4 regions of the Bradyrhizobium sp. USDA 3650 genome follow, and region 3 is predicted to be linked to each of the others. Evidence: riboswitches for the same ligand, from Rfam matches in the RefSeq annotation. Region 3 holds a riboswitch; each other region holds the start of a gene.

Region 1 (3,546 bases), 1.9 Mb from region 3:
GGCACGGTCATCTCGCCGATAACAGGTCCCGCATAGAGGCCCGAAGCCAACGCAAGCTGCGCGATCGCGGCTTGCGATGCGACAGGGCGCGCCGGTGTCGCAGAGCACCTTGAGCCGCCGCAGCGTCGAGACCGGCAGGGTCGAATATGCATCCAGCCGCGTATCGTCGCGGCCGTCGGCCGGCAGCACGGCCAGCACGATGCCGCGCTCCTTCGCCAGTTGCTGCAGGGCCGCGAGCCCATACGACCAATAGGACTCACCCCCGATCAGACGCACGAGGATGCCGCGCGCCTGCGCCAGCGTGCGCTCGATATAGGTGTCGACCGAGAGCGGATGACGGAGTTCTGCGAGATTGACGAGCCGTAGCGACGGCAGGCTGTCGCGGCCACGGCGCCAGCCGGCCGCGAACGCGGCAAGATCGGAATCTGAATACGAGAGCACCACGAGATCGGCCGGATCCTGGCCGATGTCCCTTGGTATCGCGGTCTCCTCGAGACCGCGGCTCTCGCGGAAGACTACGTGCATTAGATACCAGATCCTGAAAGACCAAGTCCCGCCTTGATCGCGGCTTCATCAATGTTTCCGTGCTCGCCGATCACGACGAGCTTTGACCGCCTCGCACCCGCGCCCCAGGGCTTGTCGAACTGGTGCCGCACGCGCTCGCCGACCGCTTGCAGCAAGAGGCGCATCGGCTTGCCCTCCACCGCGATGTAACCCTTGACGCGCAGCACGTTCTGCTCGCGCGCCAGCCGCTGAACGGATGCGACCAGCACGTCGATGTCGGTGACCTCAGGAAGATCGATCACGACGGACGCAAAATCGTCGTGCTCATGATCCTCCTCGCCGTCGTGATGCGAGGGCCGCGCGGCGAGATCATTCTCGGCGGCAGCGCCGAGGTCGAGGATGACACGCGCGTCGATCGCGCCGTCGGTGATCGCCAGCATCGGCACGCGGCGCGACATCTCGGCGGTGATCGCCGCCTTGGCTGTCTCGAGCCCTGCCGCGCCCGCAAGATCCGCCTTGGTCAGCAGCACGATGTCGGCGCAGGCGATCTGGTCCTCAAACACTTCCGACAGCGGCGTCTCATGGTCGAGATTGCCGTCCGCCGCGCGCTGCGCTTCGACGGCAATTGGGTCGGGCGCGAAACGGCCGGCAGCAACAGCTTCGGCGTCGGCGAGCGCGATCACGCCGTCGACCGTGATGCGCGAACGGATCTCCGGCCAGTCGAACGCCTTCAGCAGCGGTTTGGGCAGAGCCAGGCCCGAGGTCTCGATCAGGATATGATCGGGCCGCACCGGCCGCGACAGCAGCTTCTCCATGGTCGGAATGAAATCGTCGGCGACAGTGCAGCAGATGCAGCCATTGGCGAGCTCGATGATGTTCTCTTCCGGGCAATTCGCATCGGCGCAGGATTTCAGAATCTCGCCATCGACGCCTTCGCTGCCGAACTCGTTGACGAGCACCGCGAGCTTCTTGCCGTTGGCGTTGGCGAGCAGATGCTGGATCAGCGTGGTCTTGCCGGAGCCGAGAAAGCCCGTGACGACCGTGACCGGGACTTTTGCGAGCGAATTCATTCGGCAGCCTCCGGCACGACGGCCAAGGGGAGAATGGGGGGAATGCGGGCAAGCGATTGCTTGCGGAAGATCTCCGGGCGGCTGCGCCAGGGCACGAGGCCGTCGGGCGCGGCCGCATAGGCCGCGGCGCCCGCGACCACGTCGCTCGCATGCGCATCCGAGAGGCGACCATAGACATAGGACCAGCGGCCGGGCGCGCTGAGCGCGACCGAGCAACCCTGGTTGCATGCAGACAGGCATTCGACGGGAACCACGCTGACGCCCTCGGGCACGCCGGCCTCGAGGATCGCACCATGCAGGCGCTTGCCGGGCGTCGTCTCGCCCTCGCCAAGCGTCTCGCCGGCGCGGCAGGTGATGCAGACATGAAGTGTGACGGTCATCGCTTCTTCCAGAATAAACAGCGGGAAGCGAAGAGGCCCACGAACCGTTCTTGCGAAGGCCCGTTTCCCCGTCGCGGAACACCCCGTCCGCCGGTCCAAAATCGTCCGCGTTGGCAGGTCTCCCGGCTTCCGGAGCAGGGTTTCCCCTTCGATCCCCGCCTTCCCGATCTCATGGGGATCAGTGGCTTCGGGCATCTCTCCGGTCACGGTCGCGGGGGCGGCTGCATTTTGGAACCAAATCTTGCCGATTCGGACCCTATCGCATTCCCTCTTCGCCTGTCGTAGGACAGGAACCAACGTCGGGCCACCATTTGCCCCCGACCGCCTCTTGTCAAGCCGAAGGACCCCGTCCGATGACGTCAGAACCGGATACCCAGACGGCCGACGAAACCGACGCCCGTCACGCCTCGAAAATGGCGAAGAAGAAGGTCGCCCGCGACAAGATCATGGCGACCAAGAGCGGCGAAAAGGGCCTCATCATCGTCCACACCGGCGCCGGCAAGGGCAAGTCGTCCTCGGCCTTCGGCATGATCGTCCGCTGCGTCGCCCATGGCTTTCCCTGTGCGGTCGTGCAGTTCATCAAGGGCGCCTGGGATACCGGCGAGCGCCGCATGCTCACCGGCCATTTCGGCGACCTCTGCCAATTCCACGCCATGGGCGAAGGCTTTACCTGGGAGACGCAGGACCGCGCCCGCGACATCGCGGCCGCCCGCGCCGGCTGGGAGAAGGCCAAGGAGCTGATCCTCGACCAGAATCTCCGCATGGTCGTGCTCGACGAGATCAACATCGCGCTGCGCTACGACTATCTCGACATCGCGGAGGTTGTCGATTTCCTGGCGACCTCGAAGCCGCCGATGACGCATGTCGTGCTTACCGGGCGCAACGCCAAGGACGAGCTGATCGAGATCGCCGATCTCGTCACCGAGATGACGCTGGTCAAGCATCCCTTCCGCTCCGGCATCAAGGCGCAAGCCGGCGTCGAGTTCTAAGAAACTCGCGATGGCGCGCGCATTGATGATCCAGGGGGCCGGCTCGGACGTGGGCAAGTCGCTCATCGTCGCCGGCCTCGCGCGCGCCTTTGTGCGACGCGGCCTGCGCGTGCTCCCGTTCAAGCCGCAGAACATGTCGAACAATGCGGCCGTCACGGTCGACGGCGGCGAGATCGGCCGCGCCCAGGCGCTCCAGGCGCTCGCCGCTGGCGTCGAGCCGCACACCGACATGAACCCGGTGCTGCTCAAGCCCGAGACCGATGTCGGCGCGCAGGTGATCGTGCAGGGAAAACGCATCGCGACCGCGCGTGCGCGTGAATATGCGGCGATGAAGCCGTCATTGATGGGCGCCGTGCTGGAGAGCTTCGAGCGGCTGAAGGCGCGCGCCGATCTCGTGCTGGTGGAAGGCGCCGGCAGCCCGGCCGAGGTGAACCTGCGCAAGGCCGACATCGCCAATATGGGCTTTGCGCGCAAGGCCGACGTGCCGGTCGTGCTGGTCGGCGACATCGACCGCGGCGGTGTCATCGCGCAACTCGTCGGCATCAAGGCGGTAATCGACCCGGATGATGCCGCGATGATCCAGGGATTTGTCATCAACAAGTT
Region 2 (3,546 bases), 1.8 Mb from region 3:
ATCGACGAACGCGAACGCGTCGAAGATCGTATAGGCGTTCATGGTCACCAGATTGTCCTGGAAGTTGAACCTGTCGCCGACGTGACGGACGAGGCCGCCGATCTCCACCGGCAATTTGGTGCCGAAGCGATAGGACGCCCCGGCATTGGCGATGAAGTTCGGGACGTTCGGCGGGGTCTTGCCCGAATAGGATTGGAAGTCGCCATTGCCGTCGACATAGTTGAAGTCAACGAAGCGCGATTGCACGAAGGCGACATTGGCCCACAGCTTCAGGCCGCCGACCGGGTTCACCGCCGCAGCGATCTCGACGCCCTTGGAGGCCATCTTGCCGGCGACGTTGAACACGATGCCGCTCTCGGGCACGTAGACGTTCTTGCGTTCGATGTCGAACGCCGAGAACGTCGCCTCGGCGCGCTTGTCGGATGATTGCAGCTTCACGCCGGTCTCGTAGGTCCGCGACGTCGTCAGCAGCAGCGGCACCTTTGGCGCGAGGATGAAGATGTTGGCCACCGTCGGGTCCGCCGCCGTCGCATATTGGCTGTACAGCATCACCCCGGGCGCGATGTCCCAGGTGTAGCCGATGCGCCCGGTGACCGGATTGAACTTGGTCGAGAACGGATAGCCTTTTCCGGACGCTAGCGAGCCGTCGGGATTGAAGCGCGTGCGCGATAGTTCGATATCCTCGAACCGGATGCCGCCGATCAGCGCGAAGGTCGAGGTCAGCTTGAGCCGGTCCTCGAACGACAGCGCCGTGGTGTCGAGATGGGTGTAGATCTTCTCGTCGCTGCGCGGGCCGTAAAGCCCGCGGTCCGGATTGATCAGCTCGACCGTGTCGGAGAAGAACTTTGTATCCTGCGAGACGTTGAATTGCGAGCTGCTTGCCGCAACCGTAGCGACGAAGCGGTTGTCCATTCCACCGAGGTTGGAATTGACGGTGAGGTCGGTGATGTTGCCATAGAGCCGTTGCGCGTGGTCCAGCGCCAGCCGCTCGCGATAGACGTTGTTCGGCCCGGAATCGTCGAACGAGCTGATCTCGTTGTTGAACCAGTGCCGATGCGCGTCGTAGCCGTAGACCTGGCTGCGCAGCGAGATGTTGTTGGTGATGTCCCACTGGAAGCCGCTGCGCAGCCAGAGCTCGTTGGCCCCGCTGTGATTGTCGAGCACGTTGTAGCTTGTCGTCAGCGTGCGCGCGTCGATGGTAACGGGATTGAGCGCCCCGGCATGGCCGTTGAGGTAGTAATTGGTCCACTGGCCCGAGACGATGCCTGACGTCGGCACGACGCCGGGCGCGTTCGCCGGCACCAGCGGCGTTCCCCAATAGAATCGGTCCTTGTCCTGCTTGTATTCGGCGGCGCCCCAGATCTTCAGGCTGTCGTTGACGCGGTAGTTCAACTGGCCCGAGACGTTGCTGAGCTTCGAATAGGTGTCGTCGATGAAGCTCTTGTCGTTGGAATGGCTGATGTCGAAACGGTAGTCGAGGCCATTGACCAGCGTGCTGCCGCCGGAACCGTAGCCGGCGCGATAGCCGTTGAAGGAATCGTAGGAGGTGAAGGCCTCGTTGATAATGGGCCCGGTGTGCGGCGCCTTGGTGACGTAGTTGATCGCACCGCCGGTGGATCCGAGTCCCGATACCAGGGAGTTGGGGCCCTTGATGATCTCGACCTGCTGCAGATTGGCGGTATCCATGGGCCGGCCCGTCATGGTCGACGGCCCGATCGGGATGCCGTTGTAGAGGGTGGTGAGCTGGTCGCCGCTAAAGCCGCGCATGGAGAAGATTGCGGGCGCGCCCGGCGCATCGCCGCCGGTGACGCCGACCGCGGCCTTGGCGACATCGGTAGTGGTCCTGATGCCCTGATCCTGCATGGTCTGCTGGTCAATGACCTCGACGGTCGCTGGCGTTTCCCGTGCCGTGATTCCGAGCCGGGAGCCGACATCGGTGACGGCGGCCGTGTTCAACGGCGTCTGCACCTGATAGCTCGGAGGCTGGGTTGTTGGGTTGGCAACCACCGGAGCGGCGCGATTACGCCCTACGTTGCGCCGGGCCGTGCGCGATCTCTGAGCGCCGGGGCTGACGGTTACGGCCGGTCTTGGAGTGGGCGGGGTGACGATCACCGGGCCGACCTCGCGGGAGGCGTTGTCGCGGACCGCGGTCTGCGCCATCGCCATGGAGGACAGGGATGTCGAGAGCAGCAAGGCGAGCAGGGCAGGTGTGGCGCGCCGAAAATTGCCGGCTCTTCCCTGAGAGATCTGGATAAGGACACGCGAATGTTCCGGCGCAACGCCCGGACCGAAATAAAGATTTTGCACGACAACGCTCTGCGGCGACGCAAACTAACCGTCACCGCGGTTGCCTTAGCAGTCTGCCTTCGCCCCTAGCGGCAGATGCACCGGCTACTCTTCCGACATCAGGGCACCCCGCCCAATGCGTTCGCGCGTGACCATGGCTGGTAGCAGGTTTCCTGGCTCGCGGGTCATCGCCTTCGACCACCTTCCCAGAGGCCCAAGCGGGGCTCCAGTGGTTCGTTTGGTCGTCGGCTATCCGCCTACAGTTGCGGGGGCAGCCGCGGAATTGCCCACTCGAGGTGGACGCACCGCATTCCCTTGGAGAGTCCTTGCGGACACTACCGCGCGGGAAACTGGCATTTGGCGATGAGCGCGTCAACATCCGCGTATGACCGGCGCCTCTGGCGGAGTGCCGCAGCACGAGATGCCGCGGCATTCTTGCTTAGGGCCTCCTGTCCGCCGATCCAGCCGGTTGCGTTTGCGAGAGCCGCTGCTTCACCGTCCTTGCGATCGCCGCCGGGGCCTCCTCGGGGATCGCGAAGCATGAACTCGCGTTGATCTCGCACAGGACGTAGGTGTCGGCACCGGCCGCGTCTTTCGGACCGTACAGGAAGTCCGCGTCCCAGATGACCGGAAGCGAGCCTGCGTCGATGTCCAGCGTCTTCATCATTCCCGGGGTCCACTCGTCTTCCATCAAGCGACGCAGCCGCTGGAAGCGCGAGTCTGCGTTCGAGGTATAGAGCCGCGGTCCGGCCTCGGAACGGGCATCCGGCGAGTCAACCAGGGCTTTGACTTTGTGAGAGCCGAAGCCGGCACAGCGATCGCCCGCCATATAGCAGCGCACCACGCCTTCGCTCAAGCGAGGCTGGAATGGCTGATCGACCACGCTGCCGTTCTCGAAATATTCCGTGCAGCGACCGAGAAAACTCTCCAACGTCAGTTCCTCGGAGACATCCTTGGTCGCGTCCAGCACCTTTATCATCGGGGAATTCGGCAGGCTCTCGACCTTCCACACGCCTTGGCCGCCGTTACCGCGGTTGCGCTTGATCACGCGCGGACCGGTGGCGAGCCGTGTCGGCAACTCGGCGCGCATGGCCTCGGCGGTTTGATATAAAGCCGTGTCGCATCCCCACCCCATCGAGCGGGTACGATAGAGTACCTCCTTGGTGCCCATCTTGAGAATGACGTCCGGATGAGCGCTGACCCACACGCCCCGCGCCGCTACGTCGCGAAGCAGGGGATCAAGCTCAACCCGCGTCTTGC
Region 3 (3,546 bases):
GAACCATGTCATTGCGCTCGAACTCACCGTGTACGAGCACGTCCAGGCCGATATCTTCCTGCCAATGCACGGTATGGGCTGTCTCCGCTTTCAGAAGCTGCTCGTACTGCGTGTCATTCAGCGCTCCCCGCGCATGAGCTGCACGCGCATTGCGGACGTCCGCCGTTTGCGGGAAGGATCCGATGGTTGTGGTTGGAAACATCGGCAATGCGAAGGCGACGCGTTGGACGTCGGCGCGCTGGGTGAACGCACTGCGACGGCGACGCATGCTATCGTCGATCGCGGCCATTCGTCCGGCGACGTTCGCACTGTGGATCTTCGGCGATGTTTCGCGGGTGACGGATGCATCCTCTGAGAGCGTGAGTTCATCGGCCACGTCGGCAGCATAGCCAGCCAGCGCTTTGCCCAATATCGAAAGTTCCTTGATCTTCTGCACTGAGAACGCCAACCACGTCTTCAGATTGGGATCGAGATCGATCTCTAGTTCAATGTCGGTCGGAACATGTAGCAGCGAGCAGGAGGGGGCAATCTGAACACGGTCCCTGCCCAGTTTTTTGACCATAGGAGCAAGTTGGTCGAGTAGCGCCGGCAGATTAGAGCGCCACACGTTGCGACCATCAACGACACCGAGCGAGACCACGAGATCTCTACCTGCTCTGGCGACAATCGCGTCCAACTGGTCAGGTGCACGAACCAGGTCGACATGAACCCCGGCAACGGGCAAGGCCAATACTGTTTCAAGATTGTCGCCGACACCCCCGAAGTATGTGGCCAGCATGATTTTAAGGGCCGGCACGGCCTTAGCGAAATGAGCATAGGCCCGGCGGACAGCGGCCCGAGATGCTTCGTCGACGTCCATCACTAGGCATGGCTCGTCGAGCTGAACCCATTCAGCGCCGCGCGAGGCTAGTTCGCGGAGAACATCGACATAGACGGGGAGGAGTCGATCAAGCAGCGACAGCGGATTGAAGGCGGGATTTACGCTTTTGCCGAGCTTCAGGAAAGTGACTGGGCCCACTAGGACGGGCCGCGTCTGATAGCCGAGGCTTCTTGCCTCCTCATATTCCTCGATCGGCTTCCGAGAGGCATACTTAAAGATCTGATCCTGGTGAAATTCCGGCACCATGTAGTGGTAGTTCGTATCGAACCACTTCGTCATCTCCTGTGCGGCTACGCCGGGCCCATGCTGAGCGTGACCACCGTCTTGAGCGCCACGCGCCATGGTGAAGTAGGTTTTGAGCGACACAGGACCTTCGTTCCAGCCGTAAACGTCGGGAATGGCGCCGACCATTAGGCTGGTATCGAGCACATGGTCGTAGAGCGAGAAGTCATTCGAAGGAATGACGGTCGCACCGCGGGATTTCTGCCGTGCCCAATTAGCGGCACGAAGTCCACTCCCCGCCTCGAGGAGCTCGGCTTCGCTGGATTTTCCCGCCCAGTAGCTCTCGAGCGCGAATTTGAGTTCGCGTCGTGGGCCGATGCGTGACGTCCCCAGTGTGGCAACGGGAAGCGAAAGGATTGACATAGCTTAGACCCCTTGTTGGGGCAAAGGCCATGGCGGACGCAGACAGCGAACATCGCGTGAGCGACAACTGCTTGGCGCACACCGGGACGCCCCGCCCGTGGACGATATCTTGTCGAGGCAGGTCTCCTGGCTCACGGGTCGTCGCTGCTGTCCGGCCTTCCCGAAGCCGCATGGCTTCAGTGACTTCGTTGGACAGCGGCTCGCCGCTTACAGTTGCGGGGGCAGCGCCGGCATTGCACCGGCTTCCCTCTTAGCTCCAGATCAAACGAAATCCGGAGACCGCGACGGCTTGAATTATGCGCACGAGGATCGATGCGTCAACCTACCGATTCTCGTTGCGATATTGCCCAAGCGATTACGAGCGCACTAGGCGGGCACGACGGTCTTGCTCGCGGCCTGGTGAACACGCCCGGATCTGTGGAGGCTCCGCTGTGAAATGCATTCGCTCCTTGCTCGCGTAAGGGTTGAGCTCCACGACCGGAACGAACCCGGGCCGCTTTCGGTATCTGTGTGATCGCGAGGAGGCGACCTTTTCCGTCAGCAGCTTTTCGAACCAGCGCGTCAGGAAGGTGCGATCATCTCGGCCGGCATCCGTTTGGTCACAGCCCACGAGGCTCCCTAGACATTTCGAAAGCCGGATTGCTCCAGGACCGCACGGATGATCAGGTCGGCTCCTTGGTGTTCGGCGGCCCGACCAGGCACGAGGTCGTCCGCCTCCGTGAGGTTGGCCAAGATGATCTTCTCGGTGCAATAGGTGTTCACGTGCTGAGCGACTTTTGCGCCGGCTTCGATGCGTCCGTGGCCGCTCGACGCCGGTCTGCCTCGCCTCGACTCGCGGCCAGCGATGATAGGCCTTAACGCGGCCACTGAGCATCGAGGGCCTTGTCCTTGTTCGTGACAATTTCGACGGTGTCCTCCGACAGAGCCCTTTGAGGGGTTCCTCGGAGTCGCTCAGCGTCTTAAGCTCATAACGATGTTAATCGAACTCGATGCGCCCCATGCGGTCGTGGTCTCCTCAAGGTCCCACATCTACAACTTCGTTCGCGAAATCGAGCGATGAGGCCTTTTGGTCGCGGGCTGCCTATCCTGTCTTGGACGGGACACAGGTGTCAGGGACCGGACAGACCACCGCGCATTGCGGCGTGTCGCAATGGGCCCTCGCACTCCGTACATTTTTTGGCATCGATAACGTAAATGTCGCGCTTCAGACTGATCGCCGCGTTGGGACACTCGAACTCACATGCGCCACAAACGGTGCATTGCGAAGCGACGATCTTGTAAGCCATGCCTTCCGACTCCTTAGGCGAGCGATGCCATGGGCGATCCCTTTCAAATGCCGTGCCAAACGCAGACGCGCTCAATGTTGGGCAATTTGCCCAATTCGGCTGTCCCGGGTCTGAGACCATGTTGCATCTGCGACAGCAACAGGTCGCTTCAATTTCAGGCTACGAGCCCTCGGGCCCTCTTGCGAGAGTCAGTGGCGACTTGACGCTGGAAGCGTCCGTCGGTTTGTTTGGCACGTCAGCGCGGGGCAAGCGAGGCTGACGCTTCCTCAACCGGCGGCGACAAAAAACCGCCAACGGACGCAGGTCTACGTTGGATCTCGGCAAACCTCCGGTCACACACCCCGACTGGAGGTTTGTGCAAGCCTCGCTCATGGCTGCAACGCTAGCTGCGCGGAGGACTCGCTGGAGGCTTGCCAAAACGGGCTTGTGGTATAACAAGCTTCGGAGGGAAATGAAGTGGCGGCGGGACGACCGACACTGGCCCTGCAGACCGAATTGCACTCAGCCTCATGCCTGGTGCCGAGTAGGCATGGCGGTGCTCGTGAGCGTCGCTTGGCCGCACTCAGCCACTCGCAACTATTTTAGACGAGCTGGAGCAGGGTTGAAAGATGACTGTGCAAATTGCTTCAGTGGCATGGCTTTTCCGAACAGATGGCCCTGCGCAAGGTCGAAGCCGAGTTCGGCCACAGCGATTAGGTCAGCCTGGCTCTCCACACCTTCGGCGACGGTGCGCAC
Region 4 (3,546 bases), 3.7 Mb from region 3:
AGCTGCCAACATCTCCGCCGACGATGACTACTGCCGGCTCAATCCTGAACTGGCGCCCGGTCAGTACGTCGCCATTTGCGTGACTGACACCGGTGGCGGGATGTCGCGCGATGTTCTCAGTCACGCCTTCGAGCCGTTCTTTACCACCAAGGAGCCGGGTCACGGCACCGGCCTTGGCTTGAGCCAGGTCTATGGCTTCGTCAAACAATCCGGAGGGCACGCAAAAATCTACAGCGAGGTGGGGCAAGGCACGACGATCAAGCTGTATTTCCCGCGCTTCACCGGCAGTGCCCGACACGAGGAAGTGGCACCTGAGGAGCTCGCTGAGGGTGAGATATTCGAGACCATTCTCGTCGTCGAGGATGATGAAGATCTGCGCGTCTATATTTCTGACGTCCTGCGCGATCTCAACTACCGCGTTCTCTCGGCCCGCAGCGCCCAAGCCGCCCTGACCATTCTCCTGCAGGACCAGTCGAAGGTCGATCTTCTTCTCACGGACGTGGTCATGCCCGGGATCAATGGTCGCGAACTCGGCCGGCGCGCGCTTCAAATTAGACCGCGACTGAAGATACTGTACATGACCGGGTACTCGCGCAATGCCGTCGTCCATCAGGGGAGGCTTGATGAAGGCGTAAACCTGCTGGAGAAGCCGATCTCGCAAGCGAAACTAGCGCTGAAGGTGCGAGAGATTCTCGACCAGCTGACCTAAGGTCAGACAGCGGTAGCATCCTGCGACCGCCGGCGCCGGCGACTACCACTCTTCCAACGCCCGCTCGTGATCCTTAGGCGAAGAGCGCCTCAGGCGTCTTGATGTCCGCTGTCTCTGGTAAAAACGGGCGCGTGGCTGAATTTGCCGCGCCGGGGTCTTTGACCCCGCAGGCTGACGTCAAGTCCCGGGAGACTGGCGGGCGCAGCAGCCACACCCTGCGACCATCGCTGGGCGAGCTGGCTAAAAATCCCTCCCGGTTGTTGACGGGACGATCACCAGATGCCACTTTCGTGATCGGTAGTGTCCGCAAGGACTCATCAAGGGAATGCGGTGCGTCCGTCTCGGCGGACCATTCCGCGGCTGCCCCCGCAACTGTAAGCGGATAGCCGACGACCAGGAAAACCACTGGAGCCAATCGGTCTCTGGGAAGGTGGTCGAAGGCGATAACCCGCGAGCCAGGAAACCTGCTGCCAGCCATAAGTCACGCGCGAACGCATTGGGCGGGGTGCCTCGATGTCGGACAACTAGCCGGTGCATCTGCCGCTTGGGGCGAAGGCAGGTGACTAAGGCAACCGCGGTGACGGTTTGTTTGCGTCGCCGCAGAGCGTTCTTGTGCAACATCTTCGTTTCGGCAGGGGCATTGCGCCGGCATTCTCGCTTGACGATAGTGGCATCTCTCAGAGCCTCACACGCAGCATCCAGCGCACGAGGGCTGCCTTGCTGGTCTTGCTGCTCTCTACGTCGCTGTGCCCCATGGCAAGGGCGCAGACCGCCGCCCGGGATACCTCCCGAGAGGTGGAGCCCGTGATCGTCTCACCACCTGCTGCGAGGCGGGCTCCCGCCGTCAGCCCGGGCGCTCAAAAACCACGGGCGGCCCGCCGCGCCCCGGGGCGCAATCTGTCCGCTTCGGTGGTCGCCGTCCGGGGGACCCAGCCATTGAGCGGCCCGATACAGACACCGCTGAACACGGCCGCGGTGAGCGACGTCGGCTCGCGGCTAGGAATCACGGCACGGGAAATGCCCGCGACCGTCGAGGTCATCGACCAGCGTATCATCCAGGAACTTGGCATCCGGACGACCACTGACGTCGCCAAGGCGGCGGCCGGCGTGACCGGCGGCGACGCTCCGGGTGCACCCGCTATCTTCTCAATGCGCGGTTTTTCCGGGGACCAGATCAGCACTCTGTACAACGGCATCCAGATCGGGCCATCGACCATGACCGGCCGCCCCATGGATGTCGCCGGATTGCAGCAGGTGGAGATCATCAAGGGGCCGGATTCACTCGTTTCCGGCTTAGGGGCGACCGGCGGCGCGATCAATTACGTCACGAAGGCGCCGCACACCGGGCCTGTCATCAACGACGCCTTCACCTCCTACGATTCCTTCAACGGTTATCGCGCCGGCTATGGCTCGGGCGGCAGCACGCTGATTGACGGCCTCGATTACCGCTTCGACATCAGTCATTTCAACAACAAGGGATTTATCGACGACACTTATTCGAAGCTCAGCAATGTCTCGGGCCAGCTGAACTATCGCGTCAACGACAGCCTGAAGGTCTGGGGCGCGGCCGAGTACAGGCAGGACAAGGACCGCTTCTATTGGGGCACGCCTCTGGTGCCGGCCAATGCGCCGGGCATTGTCCCGACATCAGGCGTCGTCTCGGGCCAGTGGAGCAACTACTACCTCGGCGGCGGCACGCCGGTCCCGGTGACGGTCGATGCGCGCACGCTGACGACGAACTACAACGTGCTCGACAATCGCAGCGGGGCAAACGAGCTGTGGCTGCGAAGCGGCTTTCAATGGGACATCACCAACAACATCTCCCTCAAGAGCCAGGTCTACGGCTATGACGCCCACCGCCACTGGTTCAATAACGAGATCACCTCATTCGACCAGACCGTAGGCAATTTCGCGGGCGCGCAGAGCATCTATCGCGAGCGCCTGGCGCTCGATCACGCGCAGCGGCTCTACGGCAACATCACAGACCTTACCGTCAATTCCAATCTGGCCGGCATCGACAACCGTTTCGTCGCCACCGTGACTGCGAGCAGCTCGCAGTTCAACGTCTCGCAGGACACGCTGTTCTCATCGGACTACGTCGATCTCCTCAATCCGGATCGCGGCCTCTATGGCCCGCGCAGCGACGAGAAGATCTACACGCACCTCGACACGACCTCCCTGGCGTTTGAGGACCGGCTCAAACTGACCTCGACCTTCGCCCTGATGGGCGGCATCCGGTTCGAGGACATCAAGCTGGACCGCACGCGGTTTGATCCCGGTGGAGTGCTTGAATCCGCTAAGGGCTATCCCTTTTCGACGACGTTCAATCCCGTGACCGGCCGCATCGGCTACACCTGGGACGTCGCCCCTGGCGTGATGCTGTACAGCCAGTACGCGACCGCGGCAGACCCGACGGTGGCCAACATTTTCATCCTGGCGCCGTCGGTGCCGCTGCTCCTGACGACATCGCGGACCTATGAGACCGGGGTAAAGCTACAATCGGCCGACAAGCGCGCGGAGGCCACATTCTCGGCCTACGATATCGAGCGCAAGAACGTCTATGTCCCCGAGAGCGGCATCGTGTTCAACGTCGCCGGCAAGATCGAATCAAAGGGAATTGAGATCGCCGCGGCGATCAACCCGGTCGCCGGTCTGAAACTGTGGGGCAATGTCGCCTTCGTGCAGTCGCGCTTCATCGATTTCAGCTATGTCGATGGCAACGGCGTGTTCCAGTCGTATTCGGGCAAGACGCCGCCCAACGTGCCGAACTTCGTTGCCAATGCCGGCGCGTCGTATCGCTTTGAAACGACACTGCCGGTCGAAATCGGCGGCCTGAT

The links. A riboswitch is a leader RNA that binds a small molecule or an ion and turns the genes downstream of it on or off. The one in region 3 is predicted to bind cobalamin.
Region 1: it holds a riboswitch for cobalamin, as region 3 does, so the genes downstream of both, ACVIN2_RS07035 (DUF1636 family protein) here and metE (5-methyltetrahydropteroyltriglutamate--homocysteine S-methyltransferase) in region 3, are expected to answer to the same signal.
Region 2: it holds a riboswitch for cobalamin, as region 3 does, so the genes downstream of both, ACVIN2_RS07845 (TonB-dependent receptor) here and metE (5-methyltetrahydropteroyltriglutamate--homocysteine S-methyltransferase) in region 3, are expected to answer to the same signal.
Region 4: it holds a riboswitch for cobalamin, as region 3 does, so the genes downstream of both, ACVIN2_RS33410 (TonB-dependent receptor) here and metE (5-methyltetrahydropteroyltriglutamate--homocysteine S-methyltransferase) in region 3, are expected to answer to the same signal.

The regions. Positions count from the first base shown of each region.
Region 1 is NZ_JBSRZG010000001.1:1,433,867-1,437,412, forward strand. It holds partial or broken gene cobN (cobaltochelatase subunit CobN) at 1-525, opposite strand, end outside; gene cobW (cobalamin biosynthesis protein CobW) at 525-1,574, opposite strand; gene ACVIN2_RS07035 (DUF1636 family protein) at 1,571-1,954, opposite strand; cobalamin riboswitch at 2,050-2,267, opposite strand; gene cobO (cob(I)yrinic acid a,c-diamide adenosyltransferase) at 2,308-2,943, shown strand; partial or broken gene ACVIN2_RS07045 (cobyric acid synthase) at 2,954-3,546, shown strand, end outside.
Region 2 is NZ_JBSRZG010000001.1:1,627,267-1,630,812, reverse strand. It holds gene ACVIN2_RS07845 (TonB-dependent receptor) at 1-2,307, opposite strand, end outside; cobalamin riboswitch at 2,433-2,641, opposite strand; gene ACVIN2_RS07840 (Cj0069 family protein) at 2,726-3,546, opposite strand, start outside.
Region 3 is NZ_JBSRZG010000001.1:3,378,160-3,381,705, forward strand. It holds gene metE (5-methyltetrahydropteroyltriglutamate--homocysteine S-methyltransferase) at 1-1,525, opposite strand, end outside; cobalamin riboswitch at 1,625-1,824, opposite strand; partial or broken gene ACVIN2_RS15735 (4Fe-4S binding protein) at 2,607-2,811, opposite strand; gene ACVIN2_RS15740 (EAL domain-containing response regulator) at 3,388-3,546, opposite strand, start outside.
Region 4 is NZ_JBSRZG010000001.1:7,108,458-7,112,003, forward strand. It holds gene ACVIN2_RS33405 (PAS domain S-box protein) at 1-709, shown strand, start outside; cobalamin riboswitch at 991-1,195, shown strand; gene ACVIN2_RS33410 (TonB-dependent receptor) at 1,463-3,546, shown strand, end outside.